DNA from 3 places in the Prochlorococcus sp. MIT 1306 genome. Region 3 is predicted to be linked to each of the others. Evidence: predicted binding sites of a transcription regulator. Region 3 holds the regulator's gene; each other region holds the start of a gene.
The links. Region 3 encodes NtcA, which controls nitrogen genes in cyanobacteria. Its sites were predicted from a motif close to GTANCNNNNGNTAC; they were not measured.
Positions count from the first base shown of each region.

Region 1: SIB74_RS11215 (anthranilate phosphoribosyltransferase family protein) is a predicted target of NtcA. The motif match lies at 5,260-5,273, and genes of this name have one in related genera.
Region 2: SIB74_RS07540 (Fe2+-dependent dioxygenase) is a predicted target of NtcA. The motif match lies at 1,749-1,762, and genes of this name have one in related genera.

Region 1 is NZ_CP138959.1:2,235,253-2,242,751, reverse strand. It holds gene ppk1 (polyphosphate kinase 1) at 152-2,290, opposite strand; gene SIB74_RS11225 (MFS transporter) at 2,333-3,640, opposite strand; gene SIB74_RS11220 (GNAT family N-acetyltransferase) at 3,662-4,147, shown strand; gene SIB74_RS11215 (anthranilate phosphoribosyltransferase family protein) at 4,140-5,246, opposite strand; gene SIB74_RS11210 (hypothetical protein) at 5,702-6,424, opposite strand; gene SIB74_RS11205 (formate/nitrite transporter family protein) at 6,437-7,327, opposite strand; gene SIB74_RS11200 (hypothetical protein) at 7,385-7,499, opposite strand, start outside.
Region 2 is NZ_CP138959.1:1,491,023-1,498,521, forward strand. It holds gene SIB74_RS07530 (ComEC/Rec2 family competence protein) at 1-492, opposite strand, end outside; gene SIB74_RS07535 (Fe(3+) ABC transporter substrate-binding protein) at 640-1,668, opposite strand; gene SIB74_RS07540 (Fe2+-dependent dioxygenase) at 1,818-2,483, shown strand; gene SIB74_RS07545 (hypothetical protein) at 2,577-2,825, shown strand; gene SIB74_RS07550 (hypothetical protein) at 3,531-4,346, shown strand; gene SIB74_RS07555 (putative sugar O-methyltransferase) at 4,355-5,695, shown strand; gene SIB74_RS07560 (iron uptake porin) at 6,352-7,499, opposite strand, start outside.
Region 3 is NZ_CP138959.1:1,814,424-1,821,922, forward strand. It holds gene SIB74_RS09160 (hypothetical protein) at 151-1,074, shown strand; gene SIB74_RS09165 (hypothetical protein) at 1,498-1,875, opposite strand; gene SIB74_RS09170 (hypothetical protein) at 1,903-2,076, opposite strand; gene dcd (dCTP deaminase) at 2,173-2,766, opposite strand; gene SIB74_RS09180 (cob(I)yrinic acid a,c-diamide adenosyltransferase) at 2,766-3,380, opposite strand; gene rph (ribonuclease PH) at 3,522-4,256, shown strand; gene ntcA (global nitrogen regulator NtcA) at 4,331-5,065, shown strand; gene SIB74_RS09195 (DUF3084 domain-containing protein) at 5,131-6,336, shown strand; gene SIB74_RS09200 (resolvase) at 6,333-6,764, shown strand; gene SIB74_RS09205 (DUF3146 family protein) at 6,748-7,005, opposite strand; gene pth (aminoacyl-tRNA hydrolase) at 7,005-7,499, opposite strand, start outside.

The sequences.
Region 1 (7,499 bases), 420 kb from region 3:
TTGGTTGAAGCAAAAAGTTTTTGTTAGCCTATGCGAGTGATCAGTTGATTGGTCGCTTCTAAGTAAAAAAACTGTTTTGCATGCTGATCATTCCTTTTTAGGTAGCAAAGAGCACTTTGCTCACAGTTATGGTGTCGTGAGGCACGGAGTTTCACCCTGCAGGGATGGCTTGTTGCCAGAGGTTGATCAGCTGTTGCTGTGCACGATGTTCTTCACTATTGGGATTGGGTTGGCGCTGTAAAAAGCTGCCATCGCTCTGCATATCCCAGGCTTCCCGGTTGTCGTTTAGGTAGAGGTTCAGCAGTCGCTCTAGGTGTTCCTTTTGCTCTGGTTCTTCAATTGGAGTAACGGCTTCCACGCGTCTGTCTAAGTTTCGAGGCATCAAGTCTGCGCTGCCGATATAAACCTCTGGGTTGTTGTCATTGGCAAACCAGAAGATACGGGAGTGTTCCAGGAACCGGCCGATGATGCTGATCACGCTGATGTTTTCGCTGAACCCTTTTCGCCCTGGGTAGAGACAGCACATACCGCGGATGATCAGTTCAATGCGAACTCCAACTTGGGAAGCTTCGTAGAGCAGGCTAATGATGGCTGGATCCACCAGAGCATTCATCTTGGCGCGGATGTGTCCGCCTCTACCTTCGCGGGCGTGTTCGATTTCGCGGAGGATCAGTGATTCCATTCCCTTGCGTAGGGTGACAGGCGCCACCAGCAGTCGACGAAAACTTTGTTGCTTTGAAAAGCCAGTGAGATAATTGAATAGTTCAACTAGATCTTGGCTGAGTTCCGGTCGTGCAGAGAGCAGGCCAAGGTCGGTGTAGAGACGTGATGTCTTCGAGTTGTAGTTACCTGTGCCGATGTGCACGTAGCTGCGTAGGCGCTCTTTTTCTTTGCGAACGACCAAGATGGTTTTTGTGTGTGTTTTTAGTCCTAAAACGCCATAGACAACGTGAACGCCCGATCGCTCTAGATGACGGGCCCATTGAATATTGTTGCCTTCATCGAAGCGTGCCTTGAGTTCAACCAGAGCCATGACCTGCTTACCGTGTTCGGCTGCACGGATCAGGGCCGCAATGATTGGGGAATCCTTGGATGTCCGATAGAGCGTGATCTTGATTCCCATGACGAGGGGATCGTCTGCTGCTTGATTGATGAATTCCTCTACAGAGGTCGCGAACAGTTCGTATGGGTGGTGAAGGAGAATGTCTTTGCGGCGAATCACCGAGAAGATGCTTTTGAATTCTTCTTCTTTGATTGATTCTTCTTCAAGCATTCTGCGCTGGCTGCGGGAGAGAACTTTGGCGGTCAGGCCAATGTGGGGTTGGTCTTTGAGTTGCTCCAGGGGCAAACGCATGAGACCGAATAGATCATCGAGGCCTAGTAGTCCCTCGATGCGATAAAGGTCGTTTTCTTCAACAGCCATACCTTCAATCAGCATCTCAACGACTCTCTGGGGCATTTCGTTTGTCACTTCGAGTCTCACCACTTCTCCGCCCATCCGCCGCTTGTGAAGGCCCTGTTCCATGGCGCTCATGAGATCGTCGGCTTCTAGGTCTCTGAGTTCAAGGTCAGCATCGCGGGTGACTCGGAAGAAGTAGTGCTCTTCAATCTTCATTCCGGGGAAGAGCAATTTGAGGTTGAAGGCCACCACTTGCTCCAATGGAACTGCTGTGTGAACCGGCTTGGGATTGATGCCACTTAGATCAGGAGGTATCTCTACAAAACGAGGCATCGTTTTTTGTGGAATCTTGACCCGGGCGAATTGTTGTTGGCCTGTTTCCGGATCGAGGATCAGGGTCGCAATGTTGAGGCTGAGATTGCTAACGAAAGGGAAGGGATGGGCTTGATCCACGGCTAGTGGTGTCAGCACCGGGAAAATGGCTGTCTGGAAATAATTGTCAACCCAGAGGCGTTCTTTTTGATTGAGTTGCTCGTAGTCGAGTAGGTGAACACCTTGCTCGACTAGCTGGTTTTTGAGGTGTTTACGGTAGTGATCTTGTTGTTGCTCGATGAGAGGAACAAGGTGATCTCGGATCGTGAGGAGTTGCTGAATAGGGGTTAGACCATCTGCGCTGGTTTTGGTAATGCCGGCTTCCACTTGAGCTTTGAGGGAGGCCACGCGAACCATGAAGAATTCGTCGAGGTTGTTGCTGAAGATGGCACTGAACTTGGCTTGTTCCAGCAGCGGGGTGCGCGTATCCAGTGCCTGAGCAAGGACCCTTTCGTTGAAGGCGATCCAGCTGAGCTCGCGGTTGATGTAGTGCTCCGAAGCTACCGCTGGATTACTCATTGAAGGCCAGTTTGTTCATCCACTATCCAGGCAAAGTAGCAATCATGATTGTTTGATTGTTGTGTTCCTTGTGCTTGCAGGTAGGCCTCCTGCAACAAGGGCAATCACGCCCACTAGTACGAGGCTGGCCAGCCAGAAGGGACTGCGAGTGCCTATTTGGTCGTAGGCGAATCCTGCGGCGGCTGCACCAAGGAAGGTCCCTAGACTCTGAAGACCTTGAAGGCTACCGAGCACTGCCCCTTGGCCAGCGTTGTCGAGGCGTCTGGAGACAAGCGCTCTCAAGCATGGCACGACTAGACCTGTGCCAAGGGCTAGTACCGATACGGCAGTGAATACAACAGAAATCGAATTCTGCTGAGTGGCCATGGGCAATAGCAGACAGCCTGCAATGACGAAGCCAATGCCAGCAATGGTGAGCCGCCATTCGCCGAAGGATTTGACCAGTGGACCGATTAGCAGCCCTTGAACCACCATTGCGATCACGCCTACAACTGCAAAGGTCAGGCCTGCCAAACTGACTGTCCATGAGAAGGCTTGCTTCAGGTAAAGCACCAGCACAGCTGTGAAACCGTTGAATGCCATGAAGAACAGGAAGAAGGCGAAACAAAGGCGGCTTACTAGTGGATTGGCAAAGATCTGTGCTAGCTGGGTGATCGGGTTGAGTTGTCTTTTGCTTGGTAGGGAATTGCGAGCTGCTGGCGGGTGTGTTTCGGGAAGGATATAGATCACAAGGAGCAGGTTCGCGACTGCGAAGGCTGTGGCGGCTATCCCGGGTAGAGCGATATTGATCTCTGCTAAGCGGCCACCGATATAAGGGCCCAAGATGAACCCGAGGCCGAATGCAACGCCAATAAGGCCGAATGCCTTTGCTCGGTTCTCAGGTGTTGAGATGTCGGCAAGCACTGCGGTGGCGCTACTTGCTGTGCCACCGCTAACGCCATCGATGATTCTTGCTGAGAAGAGAAGGATCAGGGGAACAATGCCGATCCAAGCGGCTGGAAGTATGTTCCAGTCAATCCATATTGTGATAGCGAATAAGCCAAGGCCTGCTACTGAGCCAGCAACGCAAGCGGTTAAAACTGGTTTGCGGCCAAAGCGATCACTGAGAGCGCCAATTAGGGGAGCCACGACGAATTGAGCCAATGCATAAGTACCTCCCAGTAGCCCCAGAATTGTGCCGCTGTCTGTGAAGCGTCCTGGGAGGTATGGAAGTAATGGCAGTAAGAGGGTTTCACCTAGGCGATCGTTCAACAGAGTGACAAAGGCACAGAGAAAGATGGGAATCTGTGGTCGGCGCAATTGGGAATGAGTCAGGATGAATGTCACGATCCCATAGAGACTTGACGCCATTGATCTAAATGGCAGGCTCTTGTGACTTGTCGCCGCTTAAGACCCCTTACAAAAACTGATCATTTTGTTGTCAGGGAGATTTATGCCGATGCGATTGAATCTCAAGGGGGAGGCTTGTATTCCCCTGTTCAGATCAGTGCTTGGGCAGCCTTGGCCTGGTTACCAGGAGTTCTGGATAGGCCACTGATCGAAGGACGAGGTTGGTTGAGTCTTGAGAACGACGAGGTTGAGGCTTTCGCTCTTCGTTATCCCTCTGATCGTTTGGCGTTGCTTTATTGCCGGGGCCGGTCTGCTCGTTGTGGCCATGCCACTGCGCTGCTTGAACAGGTGGAAGCTGAAGCCTTGCAGGAAGGACAGCTAATCTTGGTTACGGAAGCCAGTTTGTGTAGTCACCCTTTGCTGTTGAAGTGGGGCTGGATTGAAATGGCTAAGGAAGTGATTCAGATCGGAGGTGTGAGTTTCGATCGTTATCGCATGGCGAAAAACCTACAGGCTCGCTTCAAATGATGGTCTCTCTCCAAGCAATGAGCTGCTCAAGCGTGGTTTGGGCTAAGCCTGATTGCAGACACTTTTCAGCATGAGCGATACCTTCATCGAGGTTGTCGGCCAGGCCCGCTAACCATAGGTAGGTACCAGCATTCCAGAGGAGGGGCTGGCTTAATGCCCCGCGATTGTGCAGAGCTTCCATTGCCTGCTCGCGCCACTCCGTAAGGTTGCTCCACTCAACGTCTTGGCTAAAGCAGCCGTGGTTACGGGGGTGGAGGATGAGTCGTTCTGGCTTGCCGTTTTGAACTCGGGATGTGATGCAAGTTCGACTGATGGGAAGGTCTGTGCTTCCTTCGAGCCCTTTCACAGTCACGAGATTTGTTTCACCTGCTAGCTCAAGGGCTTTCCAGGCCCGGTCTTCGGTGGGTGGATGCACGAAGCCGCTGACGAGTAAATGCTGTCCTTGATGTGCTGTCCAAAGCAGCTCCAAACTGGCCACAGGCGGTCGCTTGCCGATGTCGTCGCGATAACTGATCAAGCTTTCGGCCAGCGGGAAGTGATCTGGCTGGTAGATCAGTGCCAGACCATGTTGTTGAAAGCCAGCTTCTAGGTTTGCTATTGATAGGCCTTGGAGTTGTAGCCCTAAGGCTTTGAATAACTCTTCTGTGGTGACGCCATATTTGATTGGCATACGTTGCCCCCCTTGCAAGACGACGGGTTGACCAGCGTTGAGTAGGACCAGTGCTGTGAGCGGATAAATGGGGGCTGTTCGCTTGCGGCCGTCGAATGGCATCCCAAAGCAAATGGGTCGTTTCTGGCCATTGGCTGATTTCAGTTTGGGTCCAAGCACTCTGTATGTATCAAGCATGCCGGCGAGTTCCTGGGGCTCGGGTCGACGAATGCGATGGGCGATGAGGAAGGCGCCAATTTGAGCAGGGCTGGCTTGGGCTGTAAGGATGAGATGCAAGGCATCAGCTGATTCTTCACGGCTCATGCCACGACTGGTTTGCTCTCCACTTCCCACTTTCCTGAGGTGGGCTTTGAAGCGTTCACGGCCGGATAATTCGGGGCATGTGGTCACGATTGATTGCCGGAACTCATTGGATCTTTCTGTAGTCATGTAGCTGCGTGGAGTAGCGATTAAGACATCCTTGTGACATGTCTGCTTGGCACAGGCCTAATTGGCTCCGTTGGGCTTTAGGAATCACTGCAACGATAAAGCGAGGCTGTTTGCATTTCAGCGTAGTTATATTTTCTAAGTGCAATGTTCGAATCTCCAAAGTTTTTGCGCTGGGGTATTGGGGTATTGATCAACGTCGAGACTGGTTTTATGCTATTGTTTTATTTGATTACCGGGCTTTTGATTGCAAGGGCTCGGCATGCATCTTGCATAGAAGATTCATCTAAGAGTAAGAGTTTTTTTGGCACCGTAGTTCTGCTTTTCAGTAGTTGATTGGTGTCAATGAAATGAATCATCAGATACGATTGCTTTTGCTTGGATTGCAGTTTTCATTTATTGCCATCATCCTCTTTTTGATTCAATAACCCATATTTGCGTATCCGTTGGCTATGGACTCATTGCCATGATCTGTATTGCTGAGCAAGTTGTTTTTTGGCTAGGTCTCGATGGAGATCAGTCGGCAGACTTTGGCTGAGCTTGAACAGGTTTGATTGACTGCTGGATGTGCCGATGCAGCCCAGGGCTAGTAATGCTGCTCGTGTTGTAGCTTCGGAACCTTTTCTTGCCACTTCGGCAATGCGGTTGCTGATGTCGACACCATCGCGTCGTTGCAGAATTCGAATGGTGCTTAACACCACTGGATCGCGTATGTCGTTGAGGAGGTCGTCAAGGAGGTTCAGCAGCTCGTCATCGCTAAGTTGGTATGCCTTGAAGTTCAACAACTCCAGACCAGCCATGCGCATTGCTTGGGAAGGTTCTCTGAAAATCCTTTTTATCAGCAAAGTTGGCACTATGGCTCCCCAGCAGGCCATTGCTTGCAGTACCTCGAGCTCCAGTTCTTCTTGATCACCAAGTTGTTGGATGAGCCAGTCTCGAGCCTCAGGTTGATGGCAGAGGCCAGCTGCATAGATGAGTTCAGACTGCTTACCATGTTGCTTAAGCAGGGTTTTTAATATTCCCCAGCCATCATCACCAAGCAAGCCCAGTCTTTCGGCTAAGGCTTTACGTAGATCAGCAGAAAGGCTGGGGCAGTAAACATTCCCCAGCCAGTCTGGTTCTAGAGGAGTCTTACCTACTTTATTGAGACGTTCCCAGAGAACGGCTTCATCGAAGCTCATGAATGTTCTAGATCAGCGTGCCCCTAGTTCGGCGGCGAGTTCACGTTCCAGCTTCTCATCGTGAACCGTAGGCAGTACGTTGCTCATTTGGGTGCGATGGGTGCTGTAGAAGAGCATGCCGATAAACACCATCCCGCCAATGATGTTGCCGAGGGTGACTGGAATGAAGTTCCAAACGATTACTTGGCCAAAGGAAACGCCTGAACCAAGCATGGGTCCGGCGGTGTGCAGGAACATGTTCACCACGATGTGCTCCATTCCCATGGTTTGGAATGCTGTGATCGGCAGCCAGCAGGCCAAAATTTTGCCAGGTACGCTCTTACTAACTAGGGCCATGGTCACACCCAGACAAACCAACCAGTTCGCGATCAATCCGCGCAGGAAGGCCAAGAAGAAGCCAAGGGATTGAAGGTTCTCGTATTTGCTAACAACGTTGGTTTTGTTGAGGGCAATGATCTTCGCTGCTACCTGTTGCCACATGCCGCCACCATCGGCAGCGGAGGCGGGATCCACGGTGCCACCGCTGGTCAGGCTGATTGCCATCAATAGGGCAACCACAGCAGTGCCGATCCAGTTGCCGAGCCAGACCCAACCCCAGTTGCGGAAGGTGGCTCCCCAGGTGCTCTTGCCGGCCCATGTGGCCATAGGCAGCAGAGCGAAGTTACCGGTGACCAGTTCCATGCCGAATAGCACGATGCTGGCAAAGCCGAAGGGGAAGAGCAGGGATCCCAACCATGGTTGACCACTCTTGAGACCAACTGTGAGTGCAAGGATCACAGCAAGGCCGAGAATGGCCCCGGAATAGAAGCCACGCACCAGCAAGTTCTTGACGCTGACAGTGGCTTTTTTGCCGCCGGCGGTAATCATGCCGTCGACAAGTTCGTTAGGTAGGACGTAGTCCATTTGTGACGCCGTGGCGCTCATGTTGGTAGATGCGTAGGTTTAACGAGAGGAGGATTTTTAGCCACTGATGGTGTTCATCAGGCGTGAGAAGACATCTCGGCCACCTTCTTTTTGATTGATTGCAGGCTTGTCGCTACCGCTGTTGCTTAACCAGTTGACAAAGCGAGAGAAA
Region 2 (7,499 bases), 320 kb from region 3:
TAGAGCCGGAGCGCGCAACTGACCATGCACACGGATTCGCCAACCCTGCTGCAAAAGCTGAGGGCAAGGTCTTAGCTGAACTTCACTACGGCCATGCCTCGGCAGGCCATTGATCCGGTTCACCGCCAACAAGGCACGACAACTATCAGCCCCAAACTCGCTAGCCCCAAGCAATCGGCTATCACTCAGCAGCCGGCCTTCGAGGCTGCTGCGAAGCGGTAGGCGCGAGGAACGATCAAAAGAACCGGCACTCGCCAACAAACGCACAGGTTCCAAAGGTCCAGGCCTCGGCTGCCCCCACCAGCAAGCCCATGCCAACAACAATGGCAACATCAACGCCAATGCTGTAGCCCTGCTTTGGGTCATGCCGAGACGAATCAAGCAGAAACGAGCCGTAATCAGCAACAGCACAGCAACGACAACCATTGCTTGAGAAGGAAAGGGCTGGGCACCAAGCACTAGTGCTGTCAGGGCCAAGCCTGCAACAAGCAAAGGCGAAGAAAACCCTCGCAAACAAACTCAAACGACTATCTCGAGAATTCCCCTCTCTGCACTTCGCTGTCTGCGGGGTTCGAGGAAGAGCCTGGCAAAGGATCTCCCTAAGAAGGGCTCTAGCCCTGAACCCACAAGCCTAAAACCCTATTTCCAACCGGATTGAGCCATCAACTGAATCGCCTTGGCATTATTCGCTCCGAGCTGGCTAATCGTGACCCGATCGGGGCGAAAAGTGCCGAACTTTTTGAGTTCCAACGACGTGCCATAGCCATTCAACGGATGCTCATAGGTGGGGCCAGCCATGCCTTGACTGCCATCGGGTGAAGCAAGAAATTCAAGCAGCTCAATCGCCTCCTTCTTATTCTTTGCATACCTAGCCAACCCACCAGCACTGACATTGACGTGGGCGGGATCAGGTGTGATAACCGTGAGCTTATTAGCAAGAGCCTTGTCTTTCGATCCGCTCACACCAGCACGCATCCGCGCAACATAGTAGTGATTAACGATGCCAACACCGCAGATGCCTTGTGACACAGCACGAGCGAGGGAGACATCTCCTCCAAAGTAAGGCTGGGAAACGTTAGAGATCATTCCCTGTAACCAACTCTTGGTTGCCGCCTCACCGCGCAACACAAGCTGATCAGCGACTAAAGATTGGTTGTAGACGTTGTTGCGCTTGCGTAGACACACCTTCCCTTTAAGTGAGGGGCTAGCCAGATCGGCATACGTGCGAATACTGCCAACGTTCACCTTCGATGGATTGGCAACAATCACCCGCACACGACGGGTCAGGCCATACCAACGACCTCGCGGATCGCGATAGGCACTAGGGACTTCGCTATCCAATTTTGCTGAGCGCGAAGGTTGCAAAAGACCCTCTTTTGCTGCATTACTAATCCGTGCCGCATCAACAAGGATGATCACATCGGCCTGAGAGTTTGCCCCCTCTCTTTTAAGACGCTCTAACAATGAAATCCCAGAAGATTCGATCAGCCGAACCTTGATCCCTGTTTGCTCAGAAAATTTCTTATATATTTGACGATCAGTGTTGTAGTGCCGACCTGAATAAACACGTACTTCTCGAGCATTCGCAACACCGTTTTGGCTGAATCCAGTGCCAAGGGCGAGAACGGCCGCCAAGCCTGAATACGTAAGACGCGCCTTCAAACCCATTGCCAGCAAACCATTAACGTTGTAAGCCTCACCCTATTGAGCGCACTCAAAGCCTCCTTGCGCATTCCATACCAGCTGCTGTAACAAATGATGCGCTCACGACCCAAGAGGCTCAACGCTCTGATGATGGGATTTCCTCAGCAATCTCTATGGAGCCCCTGACCCATCCATTGCTTGATGAGGCAACTGTGAGCCAATTGCGTGCAACTCTCTTGGCTGACGAAAGCTCATGGCAGGACGGACGTAAAACAGCGGGATATCAAGCAGCCGAAGTCAAGAACAACCTCCAGCTGGATCGCAACTCAAAAACCGCCAAAGAAAACAGCCAGCTGGTAATTAAGCAGCTTGAATCGGATCCGCTTGTGAAGAGCTTTGCCTTGCCAAGGCACATCCACGGGGTGATGTTCAGTCGATCCGGCATTGGCCAGGGCTATGGAATGCATGTCGACAATGCCTACATGAGCTCAGGGCGTAGCGACCTCTCCTTCACGCTGTTTCTCAACGAGCCAGAAAGTTACGAGGGAGGAGCTCTCTGCATTCAAACCTTGCAAGACAGCAAACAAGTGAAGCTGCCAGCTGGCCAGGTGATCATTTATCCCAGCACAAGCCTGCATGCCGTGGAAACAGTCACTGCTGGTGAACGGCTGGTTTGTGTTGGCTGGATCCAGAGCTATATCAGCAGCAATGAAGACCGCACTATTCTGTTTGGCCTCAATGCTGGTGCCCGTGCCCTTCTTGCCGAGCATGGCCGTTCACCAGAACTGGACTTGATCTTTCAGGCCTACACCAACCTGCTCAGGCGCCTCGGCAGCTGAAGCCAGAGTCATTTGATACCAAGTCAAGTAACGAATCGCCAAACAATGGTGGCGTGGAGGAGCCAAAATGGATTTAAAAATGAGCCTCTCAGCATGAGCAAAAAGTCTCCTGTAGCAATATTTCTTGCAGCTTCTGCACTGCTGGCGGCAAACGCACTTCAGCCAAACCTGAGTCACGCTGGCGAAGGCGGTGAAGGAGATATGGGAGGACTGAAAGAGTGGACCACTGATCAAGACATCGATGCTGAAAGCAAGCCTGATGAAGATGCTAAGAAAGCTGCCAAAAAGGCAAAGAAATCAAATATTTGCGTCCCGATCGGCGAAGGAGAAAACTGCTGGTAAACCTATTCTGAACTAGTTTTCACAAACATGCCCGCTTATTTGTGCCTACTCGTAGGACTTAGGGGTGGGTTGTCAAAGCGACCTGGGTATTCAGGAACCGCATAAAGCCTAAAGGAACACTGGAATCGACAATGATAAGAAATGTACCTGGGCAGATTCCTTAGTGAGATAGACGAAAAGGTGAACCGTACCTGTGATGAAGGTAGCCCCCCATCCAGAAAACCAGTTCCCGTAAGACTCTAATGGATCCGAACAAATCATGAGGGAGAGGGACACCAGTGGTCTTTTTCTGTCAGTTCGCCTGTGCTGACTGTTGTGTCAGAGGGGGGGGGTAAGGAGGTCTCTTCCAACGACATTCTCTGTGTTAGTTAATTTCCCGCTAATTTGGAAAACGATTCTCAGAGCATCATATCGAAACTTATTAGAGGTGAAACCAACTTCCATTCCCTACTTTGCTTGACTCTTCCCCTTGCTGCAAAATATAAAAAATAATCGAGATATATTAAAATGAACAAAAAGGCTTCTTTCCTGTTAGAAGAAAGCTTTGATTGAGCTTTTTATATTCATTTAGAAACGCGGGAACACCCTGCCTTAACGACATACATAGGGCTGCATTAATGCTTCAGAGATCGCATATCACAGCAATTTGATTTTGCTGTTATAAGAGTCAGATGATAGTCTGAGTTAAGATTCACTTTGGATAATATGCATGCTCCAGATCTGGCCACAGGAAATATAATTCATTTCAACGAGCTTGGAGCTAATTTTATTTCAGAAATCCAAAGCTGTTGCGAATATGAATTAAGTGATGCCGCCAATTCCAGTTTTTATCTCTCCACCGCAACAAGATACTTAAACATACCACACGCTGAACAAAATAAAGGAGGGACTTTTTTTGGAAGCATGCTAAATGAAAAAGGGCCAAAGGAATTAATTTTGATAAGCGATGATTCTGGTAGCTGTGGTCACTTAACCTGCCCAGACGAAATAGGAGCCGGTGCAACTAGAGGAGATTTCAATAACTTAGGACTTGTAGAGCTACGTGACAATGTACTAATCCCAGAGATACAAATTCCAAACGGGCCATTCTCTCAATCAATAGTCAACTGCCAATCGAGAGAATGCCTCTGGATTGATCCCATTAGATTGCTTTCAAAAGACAAAATGTTGATCAATTTTTCCAATTTTTATGCTGTGATTGAAATCAAATCCGGCCCTGGTACTGCAAGAATATTTGGGAAAGTCAGATCATGTATATTACCCAAAGAATCTGATGAAAAACGATCCAAATTCGTACAGATCAATCTAGGATACACTTTAATACCATTATCCCAGTACCCTTACTATGGATACATAAGCGCCTCCATTAATCTAGAGAGTAATGAAAATATTATTGAAGCTATTGTTCCATCCTATCATTCTGACTGTGACATCAACTCTCAGAGGATCCTAAAAATGTTCAAAACATCGTTTAGTTACAATGGTCAAGTACACTTGTTTTGCTTCAATACTCATTACTAGGCTTTCAAATGATCAACACTGAACTTAAAGAAATAAAAGACGCATATTCAATCTTAAAACATGTCTCCTCTTTACCCCCTCCTCCAAATCTTGAGGTTTCACAATGGTGGAAGAATCTACAGCAATCAGCTTTGGAGTTCGGAAGAAAAAAAACCACTTTTAGTGAAATAGTCTGTTACGCACAATTGCCAACATCTGGCTTTGACCACAGACGAGAGAGAGACTTTGTCACCACCAGGGGTCGCAGTATTTTATCCATAATAGAAGAAAGGTATTGGCTTATAGCAAAAGAGTTTCCCAAGGTTAATCTAGATCTTCTTCCAGAAGAATCCGACTTTAGTAGAATAGAAAGCATTGCCTCAGTAGAAGGGAAGCAATATAGCAATGTATTCCTATACCACTTATATATCTATCTTACAGTTTCAGAGTGGTTAGAGAAAAATTCAATCAAAAATCAATATATGCCTAAAAAATCAAAAGTCTTGCTAGAAGTTGGCGGTGGCTACGGTGGTTTAGCTCGTATTTTCCTAGAAGCAACCAATGACACAAAATATATATTAACTGATCTCCCCGAGATGTTGTTCTTTTCGTATTCATTTATACGCGCAAATTTTCCCGAAAAGTCAGTAAAGATAACTTCTTCCCATGAAGAAATTGATCTCAAAGAATGGGATGTTAACCTGGTGCCAATTCAATTTTCAGAATCCTTGTTGGGCCACAAATTTGATGCCGTCATCAACACAGGAAGCTTGCAAGAAATGCCTGACAAGGCAATATCTTATTGGATGAATTTAATCAAGAATGTTGTTGGAGATGGCTTTTTTTACAGTTTCAATTACTTCCTTAATGACAACAGGCTTCATACCTATGGACCTAAAGGAATAATGAACAAAGGGTGCCTGCGGCTTGAGAAAGAATGGAATATCAAAAAATTTGCGATCAACCCTAAAGTCTTGTGCGAAGACGTTGAGTTGAGAAATTGGCTTGAATTAGTAGTTGAATTAAGAATAGATGATCATGATGATCCTAATTCGAAAACGCTAAGTCATGAAAAATCCTTTAAAGATCAAGATTCAATTGGATCAGATAAGTGGTTTGAATATCACTGGAGACGTCACTTTAGCGACCCTCTCGATATTGAGCCTATTAGGATTCTTCTCTTGGGAATCGACAAGTTCAAGAGGGGTGAATGCAACAAGAATAATCTCCCAATAAACAAAAAGGCCTCATTACTGAAAGGATGCAAATTTACAAATATAAGCCCACAAAAGTCTTACTTTCCTGCATATGGTGAAGAGTATTATCTGCGCTCAATTCTCGAGAAGCAAGGTCTGCTAAGCATGAGATAAATTTAACTCGGCCTGGGAATAGTAAGGCTATAATTATCACTTTCAAAATCTATTCTGGATAAAATCCAGATTGACAACATTGAGATCTCCTGCAACATACTGTGATCCTCTGATTTGCCGCCATCACGAACTAATAGTCTGTATTCTCACACCTTGGAATCCAAGAAGAGTTGCTTAATAGGGATCTCAGCAACTAATTCTGGTATCATCTGATCAACCAATTAGTTCGCTAGACCTGCCGCGTCATTAGTTTCATTAGTTTGGGTTACTTTGTCGAACCTCACGCCAGATAAGCATCCAGCAACTAATGGTAAATGAATTCTGAAATGGTTTTCAAAATGACTACCTCAATAAATGCAAAGTGGTCATCACAAGGCATATTATTAGTAACAAGCATTTTTCATTCAATGCTTAAAACATTAATTTGCTCATAAAAGTAAACATGCTAGTCTTGAAGAGAGAGTAGATCAGTAGCTCCCCTTTACTGTGATCGTAGATTAATTGATAAAAGAACCAATGCATATTTCCTCGTTGAAGTGTTCTGCATTGCTCTCTTCAGCTTTTGAGTAATTTCTAAAGACAAAAAAAGGCGCCCGCTTGAAGGGCGCCTTGATGGTCTGACGAACCAGGGCAGAAAATCTCCTGCCTCGCTAAGATCAGAACTTGAATGTGGTTAGAACTAGACCACCGAAGGTGCCGAAAGTATCAGCTCCGTCGCCACCGTACTTAGTAGCTGAACCTGTCTTCTCTCCGAACGGACGGCTCAGATAGAAAACAGCTGGTGTCACAGAGATGTTGTCTGTGACCTGGAACTTGTACCACAGCTCGAACGCCATGTTGCCGTCATCAGGAGTGTCATCGCCCTTCTGCTGGGTCACCCACTGAAGCTCAGAGACTGCAGCGCCAAGGGCATTGCCCTCTATGAAGGCATCCTTCCACACCATGCCTGCGAACCAAGCCATACTTTGGTCGCGTGTGCCATCTGCTGCCTCATCTGGCAGGTTGTAAGAAGTGAAGTCGTAACCAACGCTGAAGGAAGGAACAATGCCTGGCTCATCTGGCTGCCAAAAAGCTCTAAAGGCGACCCCATTGGAATCAGCACCGCAAGAATCTGTACCCATGCATTTGCTGTAGACACTGGCACCACCATTGGTTGTGCCAAAGCCTTGAGTCATACCTTGCTGGGTGTAGGCATAAGCAGCAGAGACTTGCCACTGAGGATTGCCGTAATCAATCTTGGTAAGAAACTTACCTTTGGAATTGCCGTTGCCAACTCCACCCTCTGAGGGATCACCGTTGTAGCCGTTTTTGGCAACATAGTTGGCACTAATGCCAAACCTGGCATCCATCGGATCGTCGACTTGCGACTTCCATGCCAAACCTAAGCCTTGACCTGTACTCGCACCGTAGACACCATAATTACCACCTAACTTGAATGCTTTCAAGATCTGCTGGTAAACCGATGGAGCACTACCAAGCATGTAGTAGTTTTCAATCTTGGCGCCAATCCAAGCAGTAAAGCTGTCACCAATTGGGAAGGTGTACCAGAGCTTATCAACTTTAACGACGTCCTGGTTGCTATTGGCAACACTCAAGTACGCCTGCGGAACGTAACCCTTGCCACCAAATGCACTGTCTTTAAAGTTGCCAGTTTTCAGGCGAGCATAGAGAAGATCTTTACCCGTGAAACTGGTATTTAGATCAAGCTGAAGGGTGTAGTTAAAAGTAAGTGCATCAGTTCCAAGATAGTCCCCATCATCCGTAAGGTCATCGGTCTCATCGCCTGTATAGCTGGTTCCGCCAA
Region 3 (7,499 bases):
AAATGATTCAACTCAAGGAATCAAAAGCAATTGCCCTGCCATTGCAATACAGCAAAGTGATTAGAAAAAATGCCAATCAATGAAACCATATTCCTGAGATTGATATGGCAATCTTTCACTCGCTATCATTCAGAAAAGGTTTAACATCTCATGACAACTGAGAGAGTGCTCTGGCATGATGGTTACCATGACCCTGCTAAAGACTTATTTACAGCTGAAAAATGGCCTGACTATATCGATGCGCTAGTCGATACAGCGTCTAGCAAGAGATTTGATACTGTTGGGATTACTCTAATGCTCGACGGATATGCCACTTTACCGGCGGATGCATTGACTTATCTTCAAGAATTTGTGGCCAAAGCTGAGGGCTCTGGGCTTTCGGTTGGATTGCAATTTAGTCCTTACTATAACAAAAACCTAGAGAATATTGCAACCATTATTTCACAGCTCAACAACACAAAACCGCTTCTGCTAGGTGTTGATGCAGAAGACACTCCGACAATGAAGGCCGCCACTGCAATGGACTTTGTTGATAATTTCAAGGCTGCACTTGACGGAAAAAATGTAAACTATTCTAGAATTTCAGTTTGGAATGCTTTTGGCATCAAGAACAACTGGGACGCTCCTTTGTTAAACGTTTATGAATACTATTCGCAGCCAGATGCTAGGACAAACAACATTTTTAGCTCCAATGTAGACAACCCAAAGGCGGCTTTCAAAGAATTCCATGATGCAATTTTAGGTCCAGCTTCATACCTTGATTCACCAGATAAGTTTGGCTCCCCAGAGCTAGGGGCTCCTGCATTTGCAATTTCCAGAGATGACAGTTGTTGTCTTGGCGGAAGTTTAGATCCCTCCAAATCAAATCCCTGTGGTGGAAAAGAGATTTTTGGCCATTGGAGTTGGGATAATTTTGATAACTTTTTGGATCGTTATACAAACACATTCCCTGATACTGAATATTTATTTGTATATCAAGGTGATCAACTTCCTTGCGACTGGCTTTTTCAAAATGATCCAAGTTCAGCAGGCCTAATTTGCAATGGTTGCTCCAGTTCTCATGCATCAATTTAATCTCAATTCTTAGCCAGACTGAGAAATAATCATCAATAGAAAAGTCAGCTTCGTCTTCGTATATGCTCAGAGGTATTTTCATTAGCCTTAGAAGATAGTTATCACTTGCCAAACAGCAAATATCTTGATGCCTTTGCATTTAGAAAACCATATCAATACTCCTTTGTCCAAAAATAATTGGAGAATTGGCTCGGCAATACGATACTAAAGACATCCTTTCATGCCAAGCATCTTCTGCTGAGTCAGAGCAGTGTTATTGAGGCGCCTTGTTGAACTTAGCGTTAAAAGCCGATTAGGCCAAATATCCCAATCCCTAAACAATCGCAAGTTTCTTTGTCTAGCCAAATTCTTCTTATATCTAGGACTGATTTGTAAATAAACCATTTAGGCATTTAACCAAATCAATAGCATCAATTCCCTTACCTAGGAAATCTCTAGCTTTCTAAGGCCAGGCAAAAGCAAAATCCCTATTGCAAGATGAATAAATACTCCTGGCCACAAAAGAACACCAATTACATCTTGGCTCACACCAATAGACGTTAACAAAAGGCCAACAGCAATATTATAATAACAAAGAGATCTTCTCGGATTTTGCATCGGCGCATGGCTTGATGCTTCCCAGCACGCCCCGCCAAGAGCAATGATTGCCAATGCAAATAATCTTGCAATACCTACCTGTTCAGTGACTAGCGTATAACCAAAAAGTAGTGAACAAAATTTAATCGGCAGAACAAGAGCAAAAATCCCACCAAGAATTTCAAAACCAGCAGAAAGCCTGAACAGCAAAGAAGTCCGTCTCATGGAGTTAAGTTGCAAAAAATCTCATCTTTAACCTTGAAGCAGGCTAATACTGAACACCAAAACTCCTACACAAGCGGCGAGAACGACAGCACTCACCCAAAAGACAAAAGAGTTGCCAAACTGTCCCCATCCACCAAGATAATCACCTGAGGTATTCACCTCAACCTCAGGAGGTGCTGACTTTGGCTGCTTGTCTGACATAAGTGGGGGAGGAGATCAGTAGCTTCACTCTATCAATGTCTACAAAATCAAAAAGATCTGTTGAGAGCAGACATGCATTCAACAGATCTTTTTCGTTCAAATCCTGGCGAGAGTGACGCGTTCTGGCTGATGTTGATATTTACCCTGGCGATCGCTGTAGGTGGTATCGCAGGGATCACCCTCGAAGAAAAGAAGCTGACAAATGCCTTCATTGGCATAGATACGGCAATCAGCTCCAGAACTATTGCTGAATTCAAGCGTGAGATGCCCTTCCCAACTGGCTTCGGCGGGAGTTGTATTAACGATGATGCCAAGGCGAGCATAGGTACTCTTACCTAGGCAAATTACAGTGATATTTGATGGCACCTTCATCTTCTCCAGCGCCACACCGAGACCATAAGAATGAGCTGGCAGGATGAAATACTCGCCATCCTCGTCCTGATGCAAAGGGGTGGATTCGAGATTTGCAGGATTAAATCGCTTCGGATTCATCACCGTGCCTGGTACATGGCGAAAGATCAAAAACTCCTTCGCAGAGAGCCTTAGGTCATAACCAAAGGAAGAACAGCCAAAACTAAGTACAGGCCGTTGATGCTGCTCAGGATCAAGATGTCGAATCAATCCGGCTTGAAAGGGTTCAAGCATCCCTGCTGCGGCCTGTTCGGTGATCCAACGGTCGTTTTTAAGCATTAGAAACCACGACGCAACTCAGTGACCTGATCAGCCATTGCCATCAGGATCGATGGCATGACTGAGCCAGTCAAGATGACATCCATCGACCCAGGGCGCTGCTCCAGAGTTGTTAACACATCAGCTTCATTGAGATAACCAAGAGCAATCGCCAGACCAACCTCATCCAACACCATTTGATCAAAATCACTCGCCAAGATGCGATCCCGACATTCCTGCCAAATGGCCTCCACGGCCTCAGGTGCGCTGGAGTCAACGGCAAGCGTTGAAGCAGGCTCAGACAGACAGCCAGGAACCGCCGGGCGCAGCCACTCAAGTCGCCCACATAGGCGCACACGCCCATCTGGGCCTTGATCTACTCCTCCCTTGAGGAACTGAGCCACCAACACACGACTTCCCAGACCAGCCGCTCTTAACGCCTGACTCAAGACAACAGAAAAACTGCCTCGATAGGGGGCTGTATAAACCTGAAGCTGCCCTTCAGGAGCTACCAGATGCAGCAGACGCCTATCAGCAACTGCTGCCAAAGACCGACTCCCATCACTCTCCTGCAAGCGATGGTCCGTTATGCACGGATCCACGGAGCGATGGCTAGGGCTCAGACTGGCAGTCATAAAAGTCTCAATCGCCCCGACTAAACCAGCAGAAATCAAATGTAGCGGTGGGAAGCTGCTTAACAAGGCTCTTGACACTATCCATGGTGTAAAAGCACCTGTTTCTGCCAGGCTCAGGTCATCTCACCCACCAACAGCACGATGCTCACATCCCCCCAGTCACGTGCTGACGGCCGCCTTGCTGACGATATGCGGCCCCTTCAGATCACATGGGATCCAATGGGCTTTGCCCTCAGTTCCTTAATCATCCGCACTGGTCGCACCGCAGTGCTCTGCAGTGTTTGCGTTGAAGAAGGTGTCCCCCGCTGGCGCAAAGGCCAAGGCAAAGGCTGGCTCAGCGCCGAGTACCGCCTTCTCCCTGGGTCTACACCGCAAAGACAGAACCGTGAACTGCTCAAGCTTTCCGGACGCACTCAAGAAATTCAACGCCTCATTGGCCGCAGCCTGCGCGCCGTGATCGACATGGCCGCTCTTGGGGAAACCACCCTGCGAATTGATTGTGACGTCATTCAGGCTGATGCCGGCACACGTACAGCCGCCATCACCGGCGCTTGGATCGCCTTAAAACGAGGCTGCGATCGCTTGCTGGAACAAGGCCTGCTCACGCATCAACCCGTCATCGACCAAGTTGCTGCAGTATCCGTTGGCTTAGTCGATAGTTATCCCCTCCTTGACCTCGACTACAGCGAAGACTCCAAGGCTGATGTGGATCTAAACGTGGTAATGGGCTCCAATGGGCACCTATTGGAGCTGCAGGGCACCGCTGAAGGGGCTCCATTCAGCAGGAATCAACTCAACGACTTGCTGAATCTGGCAGAACCAGGCCTACAACATCTACAAGCCTTCCAACGTTCAGCGTTAATGCAAGAAGACTAAAAACCGTCACCATTGCTACATGGTGGTGGAGGTCCACTCCCTAACTTCATATTTCTGCCGTTTGCTGCGCAGCCATGACCGGCGTCATCCGCGGCTTCAGCCGTTACGCCCAGCAACCCTATGTTCAAGGGTCCGGAAGCATGGCCAACTCGCCTGCTCCAACCCAGAAAACCCTGCTGGAAGTCATCCGTGAACTGGATGGCGCCAGCAACGAAATGGTGGAGCGTTCCAAAACCATCTTCTTTCCTGGCGATCCTGCCGAAAAGGTTTATCTCATTCGACGCGGCGCCGTTCGGCTATCTCGGGTCTATGAATCTGGTGAAGAGATCACCGTGGCATTACTGCGTGAAAACAGCCTATTTGGCGTGCTCTCTCTGCTCACAGGCCATCGCTCAGACCGTTTTTATCACTCCGTAGCCTTCACCCGAGTGGAAATGATCACAGCGCCAGCCACCTCAGTTCGCCAGGCGATCGAAAACGACACCAGCGTGGGGTTACTTCTGCTGCAGGGTCTCTCAAGTCGGATCTTGCAAACCGAGACCATGATCGAGACCCTCACTCACCGCGACATGTCATCAAGGCTTGTGAGTTTCCTACTAGTCCTCTGCAGGGATTTCGGGGTTCCAGGGGAACAAGGAATCACCATTGACCTACGCCTCTCACATCAGTCCATCGCTGAAGCAATCGGCTCGACTCGCGTCACCATTACTCGCCTGTTGGGAGACCTGCGCAATTCAGGTCTAGTGCAAATCGATCGCAAGAAAATCACCGTTCTTGATCCGATTGCCCTTGCTAAAAAATTCAACTGATCCCCGTCCCAGTCCAGGATGGTGAAACGGGTTGAAACTATTCCTGATCCCACCCGCCCATTGTCGTGACCGGCTGGCTGCTGATCCTCTCCCTACTCGTCCTCGGTGGTGTGCTCTCCACCCTCGGCGATCGACTTGGCAGCCGTGTAGGCAAAGCAAGGCTGAGCCTGTTCAATCTCAGACCGCGAAGGACAGCCGTATTCATCACCGTTCTCACTGGCAGCCTGATTAGCGCCCTGTCCCTAGGACTGATGCTGCTGGTCAGTCGACAACTGCGAGTAGGACTTTTTGAACTGGATGACCTTCAGGCCAAACTCCAACAAAGCCGCGATGCCCTCAATTCAAGTCGGTCGGCCCAGTTCAATGCCGAGCTTGATCTCAAGCAGGCCAGGTCGGACAGCAATCAGGTTCAGAATGAACTGAAGGAAGCCAAAAAGCGGGCTGACGCCCTTCGCAACGAACTCGCACCACTACAAAAACAAAGACAACAGCTCGAAGCGGAACGAGCTCGTCTCAGTCGCGACATTTCCAAAAAAGATGCCGACATCCGCCGAACGGAAGTTGAACTAGCCAATGTTCGCAGCAGAATTAGCTCGGCTGAAAAAGAACTGAAGCAACTCGAGACCAACCTCATTGCCTTACGTCGAGGGGATGTTGTGCTGAGCAGTGGGCAGCAACTTGCCGCAGCCACCCTGCGGCTCGACAACCCCAGCCAGGCGAAAGCTGTCATCGACCGCCTACTTCAGGATGCAAACCTGGAGGCTTTTCGACGCGTACGTCCCGGTGAAGAAGCCAATCGACAGATCCTGCTCGTGCCACGCACCGATATCAACCGCATCGAACAGATCATCCGAAAGCCAGGCACCTGGGTGGTCTATGTGCGCTCTGCCGCAAACGTGTTGCGTGGGGAGAACGTGGTGTATGCCTTCCCGGATGCTCGCCAAAATATCAACATCGTCCGACAAGGCGAAGTCCTCGCACGAACGACTCTTGACCAAAACGAGAAGAGCAGCGAAACCGTACGCAACCGACTTAGCCTCCTGCTTGCATCAACTCTGGCAGAGGTAAAAAGACGCGGATCCCTCAGTTCAGGACTGCAGTTCGATGGCAGTGAAATGAACCGGCTCGGCAAGGCATTACTGAACCGTTCTCAAGAGCGGATTGAGCTAGAAGCCGTGGCACTCCGCAACAGCGATACGGCCGATCCGGTAGCAGTTGTCCTTCAGCCCGTGGGTGGTCCTTGGACAAAGATTCCCGTAGACAAACCATGACAAAGCTTGTGGCCGTAGATCCTGGTCGCAATAAATGTGGATTAGTTCTTGCCGATACAGCAACAAGTGCTGTGCTTGAGGGGAAAGTGGTGGCCGCAGCCGCGGTGCTCGACCTCATCATGCATTGGCAAAACCAAGCACCCTTAGAAGGCATCTTGATCGGCAACGGCACCAGCAGTGAATACTGGCAAAACCTTCTGCTGCACATTGCCCCCCTGCATGTAGTCGAAGAACGTGGGAGCACACTGCGCGCCCGCCATCGCTATTGGGAGCTATGGCCCCCAAGCAACTGGCGCCGCTGGCTACCCCGAGGAATGATCCTGCCTCCCCATCATCTGGACGCCATAGCCGCAATGGTGTTGCTTGAAGACCACCTCGGGCAACAACTCCTTTGGCCCGGACCACCCAACTTCAGAATCGGGCCCTAACAGTGAACATATAATCCCCACCAGGCTCAAGGTGGTAGTCAGCCTTAACGAGGAAGCGCAGTAAAGCATCCTCAATCAGTGCTCGACCAAGAGAGGGTTCCACTTTCAGTTCACCCCGATCGAAAGCCCAGCTGAACTGCCACTGAAACCCCCCAGCGGAGACCTCCCCATCCAAGCGTTGGTCGGCAAAGCTTTGCCGGTGAACACAGAGGCGAGCCGTGGTAACAGGCAAATGACTCATCAGCAGGCAGAACAACCCTCCGGTTGAAAAGCATTGAGACGATTACCTGCCCGTTCCAACCCAAGGCACTGAATCAGATCCAAACCCATCAGCACCTCATCGAGCACTCGATCGACTAGGAGGCTCTCCTGCCGACTAAACACCCCGAGCACATGCGAGACGGTTCGAGCTCTTCGTTCCTCAGAGGTACAACCTGGAGCACCGATCCCGATCCTCAGACGACAAAAATGCTGAGTCCCCAGATGTTGAATCGCGCTGCGCAAACCATTGTGACCTCCTGCACTTCCCTGGGCGCGAAGCCGCAGTCGACCCAAAGGCAAATCCATGTCATCTACTAGCACCAGCAACTGATCAACCTCCAAGCCAAACCAATCGATGGCTGCACGAATCGCCCGACCGCTTTCATTCATATAAGTCTGAGGCATCAGCAATCGAACCCTCTCTGAGCCAACCCCCACTTCCGCCATCAGTCCATGGAACTTTGTTTGCGGCCT